2 regions of the Caballeronia sp. AZ7_KS35 genome follow, and region 2 is predicted to be linked to the other one. Evidence: predicted binding sites of a transcription regulator. Region 2 holds the regulator's gene; the other holds the start of a gene.
The links. Region 2 encodes LexA, which represses DNA repair genes until DNA is damaged. Its sites were predicted from a motif close to ACTGTATNNNNATACAGT; they were not measured.
Positions count from the first base shown of each region.

Region 1: the regulator LexA is predicted to act here: its motif matches at 2,685-2,702, upstream of NCT05_RS26890 (putative DNA modification/repair radical SAM protein).

Region 1 is NZ_JALQDV010000042.1:174,099-178,510, forward strand. Features, by position in the region: gene NCT05_RS26865 (phytanoyl-CoA dioxygenase family protein) at 1-419, shown strand, start outside; gene NCT05_RS26870 (aldose 1-epimerase) at 416-1,348, shown strand; gene NCT05_RS26875 (hypothetical protein) at 1,359-1,658, opposite strand; gene NCT05_RS26880 (hypothetical protein) at 1,967-2,272, opposite strand; gene NCT05_RS26885 (hypothetical protein) at 2,380-2,601, opposite strand; gene NCT05_RS26890 (putative DNA modification/repair radical SAM protein) at 2,715-3,926, shown strand; partial or broken gene NCT05_RS26895 (UdgX family uracil-DNA binding protein) at 3,926-4,412, shown strand, end outside.
Region 2 is NZ_JALQDV010000003.1:321,819-326,230, forward strand. Features, by position in the region: gene nodI (nodulation factor ABC transporter ATP-binding protein NodI) at 1-429, opposite strand, end outside; gene NCT05_RS07685 (universal stress protein) at 743-1,252, shown strand; gene NCT05_RS07690 (DUF2939 domain-containing protein) at 1,288-1,887, opposite strand; gene NCT05_RS07695 (hypothetical protein) at 1,987-2,313, opposite strand; gene lexA (transcriptional repressor LexA) at 2,511-3,188, opposite strand; gene NCT05_RS07705 (sulfate ABC transporter substrate-binding protein) at 3,447-4,412, shown strand, end outside.

The sequences.
Region 1 (4,412 bases), on a different contig from region 2:
CGCCGGAAACGCCTTCGTTTCAGCTAGCGGTGAATTTCCCGCTCGTCGATGTCGATGACCGCAACGGTCCGCTCGAAACGACGCGTGGCACGCATCGCATGTCGCGCGATGAGGCGCTGGCCGGTCTCGAAGCAGGGCGCTTCCCCGCCGAGCGCGTGCCGATGAAAGTCGGCGACGTGATGATTCGCGATGTGCGCGGCCTGCATCGCGGTACGCCGAATCTCATCGGCGAGCCGCGTCCGATGGTCGTGATCGGCTACAGCCGCGCGTGGTATTTCCGGCCCGAGGTGCATATCGACGTGCCGCGCGACGTCTTCGCCGCGTTGCCTCCGCGCGCGCGGCGGCTGCTGCGCTTCAATCCTCAGGTGGAAACGACGGCGCGCACCTTCGACGAAAGCTATCGGCAGTTTGCATATTGAGCGCCGCGCCGTCCGATCCCCTCGTCGAACTGCGTCATGGCGCGCGGCGCGTGCTGCTTGCGCCGCACGTGGGCGGATCGATCGCGGCCTTCGACGAAACGCGCGACGGACGTACGATCGACTGGTTGCGTCCCGCGACGCCCGCCGCGCTGGCCGCACGCGATCCGCTCGGCATGGCGAGCTTTCCGCTCCTGCCGTACTGCAATCGCATCCGCGATGCGCGCTTCGTGTTCGACGGTGCGCTCATCGATCTTTCCGGCGACGGCAACGCCTTTGCGCACGCGCTGCACGGCAACGCGTGGCGCTTGCCGTGGCGTGTCGGCGATGTGTCGGACGCGCGCGCGCGTCTGCATTTTTTGCACGAACCCTCGCGCGATGCCGCGCGTCACTGGCCGTTCGCATACGAGGCGACGCAGGACATCGCGCTCGATGACCACACGCTAAGCGTGACGCTCTCCGCGCGCAACCTGTCCGATCGGCCGATGCCGTTCGGCATGGGACATCACCCGTACTATCCGCGCACGCGCAATACGCGCGTTCACGCACGCGTCGCGTCGATGTGGCACAGCACGCCCGATCTGCTGCCCACGCATGCGGGCGCGCATCCGTGCGTCGATGCGATGGCGTCGCAAGAAGGCATGCCCGCCGATGCCTTCGATCTCGACAACAACTTCGCCGGTTGGTCGCGCACGGCGACGATCGCGTGGCCCGACGAACGCCGCGCGGTCACGCTCAGCGCGCAAGCGCCGTTCGATGCCCTGGTGGTGTATGCACCGAAGTCGCATCCCGATTTGCTCTGCGTTGAGCCGGTGAGCAACGTGGCGGACTGGGTCAATCTCGATGTCGACCGCGCCGCGAAGGGCGGCGCGGTGCTGGAACCGGGCGAGTCGGTCAGCGCGACATTCGCCTGGACGACTCACACGGAATAAGGCGTCGCGCCTACTGACCGAAGAAAACGTTGCAGTTCGCCGGGCTGCAGTCGCTATCGCGATGTCCGCTCGCGGAGGCGGGCTTCATGCCGCCATACGCGGAGTCGCCGCCGGAGGCTTGTTGCGGCGTCGCGGCGGTTTGCGTCTGAGATTCATCGGGCATGGCCTGCGACATGTACATCGGGCGCATCGTCTGGACGAGTTGCTGCGCATCGGCGGGCATGCCTTGCGCGTGCGCGACACCGATTCCTGACACGACCGCGCATGCTGCCATCATCGCGAGAAATTTCGGGTTGATCTTTGCCTTCATGTTCCAGCTCCTTGAAACGAATGCACAAGCAGCCGGGAACGCGAGTCTCGGACTCCTTGCCGCTTTGCCGATGGACGGATGAATGGATCGAGCGCGGGCTCGCTTCGTCCGACGCGACAAATGACGACGCACCGGGCGCGACGAATGGCGCTCGGGGATTACCTTACGGCGATGGGAAGGCGCGAGAAATCCCTATCTGGCAGGGATACCTTGGTGGGGATAGGCGTGCGGGTTTAAAGAAGAAGCACGAAAAACGCGCCCGGACTTGCGAAAGTCCGGGCGCGCCGAAACGTGGAAACTCAATACGTTTATTCCGACTTGCCGGAGGTGCCGCTCGACATGTTCGATCCCGAGCTGCCCTTCTTGTGCATCTTGCTGCTGCCCTTGGACGAATCCATCGTGTTCGAGCCCGATGCGCCCGACGTCGAGCCGGTTACACCGTTGCTGTTCGGCGTGCCCATTCCGGTGCCGCCCTGACCGGCCCCGTTGCCGCCCGCCGTGCCGCCACCCGCGCCGCCGCCGCCGGCACCGCCGCCCGCGCCTTGCGCGAATGCCGCGCCCGACAAGCCCAGAATCATGGCCGACACAATCAAACTTCTCTTGGCGTTCTTCATGGTTTCCTCCCGTTGATCAATGATCTCGATGCGCGCCGCCTTGCGCAAAGCTGCGGCGTCGCCGATTACATTGCGCAATCACCGTGCCGCGGGAAGAAATCGAATTGTCATGCAGTCGCCTCGTCACACCACTCGATGGCCCACGCCCGCGCGCAATGGACGGCATCCGACTCGCTCGCGAACGCATCCAGCTCGCCGGATTCGAATACTTCCGCATGCGCGGTGCGCTCGTCCGCCGGACGCGTGATGCGTGCGTGCGCGTAGTAGCTGCCGTCTTCGTCGTGATGGGCGGTGCAGTCGATGTGAAACGTCTTGTAGTCGAATCGCATGAAAGGCTCCGAAAGAGATTGCGAGGGCAGGCGCGAAGCGTGCGATGCCGTGATTACCTTTGACTCCGCGCCTCTCGTGAGGTACTGTATAAACATACAGTACCATAATCAAGATGGATCTCTCCGAAAAGCTCGAAATTCTCGCCGACGCCGCCAAATACGACGCGTCGTGTGCGAGCGGCGGCGCGCCCAAACGCGAGTCGCGCGGCATCGATGGCCTCGGCGCGAGCACCGGCTCCGGCATCTGCCATAGCTTCACGCCCGACGGGCGCTGCGTCTCGCTGCTCAAGATTTTGCTGACGAACTTTTGTCTGTACGACTGCCGGTACTGCATCAATCGCCGGTCCAGTAACGTGCCGCGTGCGCGCTTCACGCCGGAAGAAGTCGTTACGCTCACGCTGGATTTCTACCGTCGCAATTACATCGACGGGTTGTTTCTCAGTTCCGGAGTGATTCGTTCGTCGAACTACACGATGGAGCAGCTCGTTCTCGTCGCGAAATTGCTGCGTGAGCAGCACGGATTTCGCGGCTACATCCATCTGAAGACGATTCCCGATGCCGATCCAGAACTCATCGCGCAAGCGGGACGCTATGCCGACCGTCTGAGCGTAAACATCGAATTGCCGACGGAAATCAGCCTCGAGCGGCTCGCGCCGGAAAAGAGCGGCCGCACGATCAAGCTGGCGATGGGCAACATCCGCGTCGCGCGCGAGGAATCGGAAGCGGAGCCGCGCGCGCCGAAGTTCGCGCCGGCGGGGCAGAGCACGCAGATGATCGTCGGCGCCGATGAAACCGACGACCGCACGATCCTCGGCACCGCCGAAACGCTGTACGGCTCTTATCAGCTAAAGCGCGTGTATTACTCGGCGTTCAGCCCGATTCCTGACAGCCCCTCGGGCGTGCCGTCGAAAGCGCCGCCGCTCTTGCGCGAGCATCGGCTGTATCAGGCGGATTTTCTGATGCGCGGCTACGGTTTCGCCGCCGCCGAACTGCTCGGCGATGCCGGCAACCTTCCGCTCGATGTCGATCCGAAACTCGCGTGGGCGCTTGCGCATCGCGAGCGCTTTCCCGTCGATCTGAACGCCGCGCCCGCGCGCATGATCGCGCGCGTGCCGGGCATCGGCATGCGCAACGCGAAGCGCATCGTGGAGTTGCGGCGCGAGCGGCGCGTGCGCTATCACGATCTCGTGCGGCTGCGCTGCGGCATGGACAAGGTGAAGCCGTTCGTCGTCACGGCGGATTACCGGCCGCCGCTCGACGAAGCGCCTTCGGACAGTCTGCGGCGCGCGCTCGCGACCGGCCCGGTGCAGCTCTCGCTGATCTGATGCACGTCATCGCCATCGACGACGAATTCGACGCCTGGCGCGTCGCCGCGCTCGATGCGCTCGCGCAAAAGCTCCCGCCCGAATCGATCGACTGGCGTACGGCTCAGGCGGAGCCGGCGTTGTTCAACGAGTCGGCGCGATCGGCAAAAGCGGCGAAGGCAGCGGATGCGCCGCCTATCCGCGTGTCGCGCGAACTCGCATCGCTGCTGAAAGACGCCGCGCATTTTCGCGACGCGCGCCGCTGGAGCTTTTTATATCGCGTGCTGTGGCGCTGGGCGCAGGGCGACCGCTCGGTGGCATCGCCCGCCGATGAAGACGGCGCGCGCCTCTACAAGATGGCGAAGGCGGTGCGCCGCGCGCAGCACGACATGATCGCGTATGTGCGCTTCCGGCAGCGCGACGCGTCGCTCGGCGCGCCGGAATTCGTCGCGTGGTACGAGCCGGATCACGACGTGCTCGCGTGGGGGCGGAGCATTTCGCCGCGCG
Region 2 (4,412 bases):
CTCCAGCCGCGCGAACTCCAGGAGCGACGGTACGAGCGCATCCATGCGCGCGCCCGTCAGGCCGAAGTAGCGGCCGAACACCGTCAGATTTTCGCGGACAGTGAAATCGGGATCGAGATTGTCGAACTGCGGCACGACGCCCACGCGCTCGCGGGCGAATCGGGCGCGCGCGGGCACCGGCTCGCCGACGAGACGGATCGCGCCGCTATCGGGCGAAGTGATGCCGAGCAGCATCTTGAGCGTCGTCGTCTTGCCCGCGCCGTTCGGTCCGAGCAGTCCGAAGCATTCGCCGGGCCGCACATCGAACGACAGGCCGTCGACGACCGTGCGCTCGCCGTAGTGCTTCCTTACTTCGCTGAATTCGATGGCGGGTGCGCGGTTTCCATCGGCGTCGCGTGTAGCGCTTTGTTGCAAAGTTTGATCAGTCATGCATCTGTGCGCAGGGAAAGCCGGATGAGGGAAATCCAGCGGGCTAGTGTAATCCATTGCACCAAGGCGGCGCTTGGCGTGCAACCGCATGCTGCGCGCGCGTGTCAAACCCGTGCGGGGCGCGTCGAACCGGTTCCGGCCGAAAGTGCCAGAGGCTTGTCCGTCGACGTTTTTGTGGTTCTGGCACGGTGCGAGCTAGCGTGTTCGCGCCGGTAAGCGTTTTCCAGCGTTGTCTCCCATGGGACGACCCACGATGATGAATCAACGCCGCGGGCAAGTCGCGCTCAACGGCACGTTGGCCAGGGAGGTCAAGATGGAGAGCTACCGAAAAATCCTGCTGTGCTACGACGGCTCCAGAGAAGGCCGCAAGGCACTGCGTCAGGGCGCCAATCTCGCGCTCGACCTGAATGCGGAGACGCATGTGCTCGCGGTGGTGGATATGCGCTCGAGCATCGCGCAGAGCGCCGGACTGCTAACCGACATGGCCTGCGGACGCTTCGAAGAGGCCGCGCGCGACATCCTGCAAGAGGGCGTCGAATGGCTGCGCGAGCGTGGCCTTCAGGCACAGGGACATTTCGCGTTCGGCCATCCGATCGACGAAATCGCGGCGCTCGCCGACAGCCTTCAGGTCGATCTCGTCGTCGTCGGGCATCGCTGCCGCAGCGGCCTCGCGCGCTGGTGGATGGGCGCGGGCAACACGCCGCTGCTGGATCGCGTGAAGTGCAGCATCCTGGTTGCCGTCTGTCAGGCCGGTGAATCGGCCGAAGCGGAAGACGAAGCGGCGTACGCGGCGAAGCCCGTCAAGGCCGAAGCCGGGGCGTGATGCGGTGCGAAGCGTGAACCGCGACGCTTGACGCGTCAACCGTTGAGATCGACCGCGACGAGCTTCCACGACACGAGCCCGTTGCGGTGGAAGATCGCGGAGTATCGCGCATCGCCGGCGCCGTGTTGATACGTGACGACGAACGTGTTCAGGCTTCGATAACCCGCCGTCGTCTGCGGTGGCTCTTTCGGCGGCTGCCGTGCGGTCGTGACGCCGGACGCGGGCCCATTCCCCGCATTCGCTGGTGCGCCGTCGCCAGCTTGCGGCGGACGCTCGCCCGGATCGCCGCGCGGCGGGATGCCGTTCAGAATCGCCGCGACGCCGTCCGGTGTGGCATACGAATCCACCAGCGGACCGACGAGCGCCGCGCCGATCATCGCACCGATGATCGCAAGCGGATTCCCGCTCTTTTGAATATCCACGCGACGCGTGAGCAGCGCCGCGATCTGGTCCTTGAGGCTCGCGCGCAACGCCGGAAAATCGACGTATTCGTTGACGGTTTGCGCATCGCGGGCATCGGCCGCGCGCTTCACGCGATCGAGTGCGATGTAAGGCGATGCGTAAACGAAACCGAGCGCCGCGACGATAACCAGGACGACGAGCGTAACGACAATAGAACGGGTAGTGCGGGACATGCTTGGGCCGAGCCTCTTGCAAAACGTGAATTACGGATTGACCGCGCGGGCGTCGGTTAAATCCCGTGAATTCACGTCGTGCGTGCGATGGCGTTCCATTCAGGCGAGGATTCCGCCGGCCAGCCCGGCATTTTCCTCGGCGATGCAGCGGTCGATCATGCGCGAAACCTCGTCGATCTTGCCCACCAGAATCACGCGCGATTGCCCGCGATACACGCGCACTGGCGCGCGCTGCTCGGCCTCGGCGTGCACCGTGCTGTTGAGGGAAACGCGAGCGAAGGCCGGCTGACGGGACGGCAACGCGGGCATTTCGTTGAAGAGATCGGGCGTGGCTTCGGCGCGCGGCATGCCGCAGGCGATCAGCGTGCGCAGATGGCGCAGGCGGCCGAATTGACGGAAGGGCAGCAGACGGGCAAAACGTTCCATGATGACTCTCCAGACGATAGGACGCACCGCGGCGCACCGCGCGCGGTGGCCGTCATGCTTGTTGTGTTGTGAGACGCCTGAATCAGGTGTCGAAAGCGGTTGGTGAGGCTATCTTGCGATGTCAATGAGACATTTCGTGTCTCGGTGCGAAAGTAATGTGCTTCGACTTTCGTGCCTTGCCCGTTCGCGGGCCAACATCAGAACTCGCCGGAGCGGATCAGCCCGACGGCAATGCCTTCAAGCGCGAAATCGCCGCTGCCGGCGCGCACGAAGATGTTTTCATACTCGGGGTTTTCGGCGATGAGTTCGACGCCGTCCGCGCGCCGTTTCCAGCGCTTGACCGTGACGTCGTCGCCAAGACGCGCGACGACGATCTGTCCGTCTTTCGCTTCGTTGCGCTTTTGCACGGCGAGAAGATCGCCGTCGAGAATGCCTGCGTCGCGCATCGAGAGGCCGCGCACCTTCAACAGATAGTCCGGCTTGCTGGAGAAGAGCGCGGGGTCGCACGCATAGTGCTGCGAGATGTGCTCCTGCGCGAGGATAGGACTCCCCGCCGCGACCCGGCCGACGAGCGGCAGAGACAATTGCATGATGCTCTGATGCGGCAGCGTGAACTGATGCGGCAGCTCCTCGGACCGATCGATGCGAGATGCATCGCCGAGCAGCCGGATGCCGCGCGACGAACCCGCCGCCAGCTCGATGACGCCCTTGCGGGCCAGCGCCCTGAGGTGCTCCTCGGCGGAATTGGCCGAACTGAAGCCGAGCTCCGCCGCGATCTCGGCGCGCGTGGGCGGAAAGCCCGTGCGGTCGATCGCGCGCTGGATGAGTTCGAACACCTGCTGCTGCCGCGCGGTAAGTTTTGATGTTTTGGTCACTGGCTCGAGCCCCTGATGCACTGTATGAATGGACAGGTGACTGTATTTTTATACAGTATTTGGCGCTTTTCAAGCTTTACTTTAAGTTCGCGGCCACGAAGCCTCCGCACCGTCGGATCGCGCCCGCCGGCGCTTCTTCCATCCAGGAATATCGTTCTTAGCAGTTTTACGTATAAAAAAGTGAATAACGATTATTTTCAATCATATAGAGGCCTCGTTAGACTGATTCCGTCAATTCGATAAGACGGAGAACGGGGAATGCAAAGCATCAACACGGGATTGCGACGGCTTCTTGCTGCGGCGACGCTTGGCGCGGCGGGTTTGATCGTGACGGCGCCGGCGCAGGCGGATACGTCGTTTCTGAACGTTTCCTACGACCCGACCCGCGAGCTGTATCAGGACTTCAATCAGGCTTTCGCGAAAAAATGGAAGGCGGAGACGGGCGAGACCGTAACCTTCAAGCAGTCGCATGGCGGCTCGGGCGGCCAGGCGCGCGCGGTCATCGACGGACTGCAGGCGGACGTCGTTACGCTCGCGCTCGCTTATGACATCGACGCGCTCGCGGGCAAGGGACTCGTCGGCGCGGACTGGCAGAAGCGCCTGCCGGACAACGCATCGCCGTACACGTCGACGATCGTGTTTCTCGTGCGCAAGGGCAATCCGAAGCACATCAAGGACTGGGACGATCTGACGAAGCCGGGCGTGTCGATCGTCACGCCGAATCCGAAGACATCGGGCGGCGCGCGCTGGAACTACCTCGCGGCGTGGGCGTACGCGCAGCACAAGCCGGGCGGCAACGAGCAGACCGCCAAGGAGTTCGTGACGAAGCTCTACAAGAACGCCGGCGTGCTGGATTCCGGCGCCCGCGGCGCGACGACGAGCTTCGTGCAGCGCGGTCAGGGCGACGTGCTCATCGCGTGGGAAAACGAGGCGTTCCTGTCCCTGAAGGAATTCGGTCCGGACAAGTTCGAGATCGTCGTGCCGTCGGTGAGCATTCTGGCGGAGCCGCCGGTCGCGGTGGTCGACAAGGTCGTCGACAAACACGGCACGCGCAAGCTCGCCGAAGCGTATCTCAAGTATCTCTATAGCGACGAAGGGCAGCAGATCGCCGCGCGCAATTTCTATCGGCCGCGTTCGGACAAGGTGCCCGCCGATCTGACGAAGCAGTTTCCGAAGCTGAAGCTCTATACCATCGACGACACCTTCGGCGGCTGGACCAAGGCG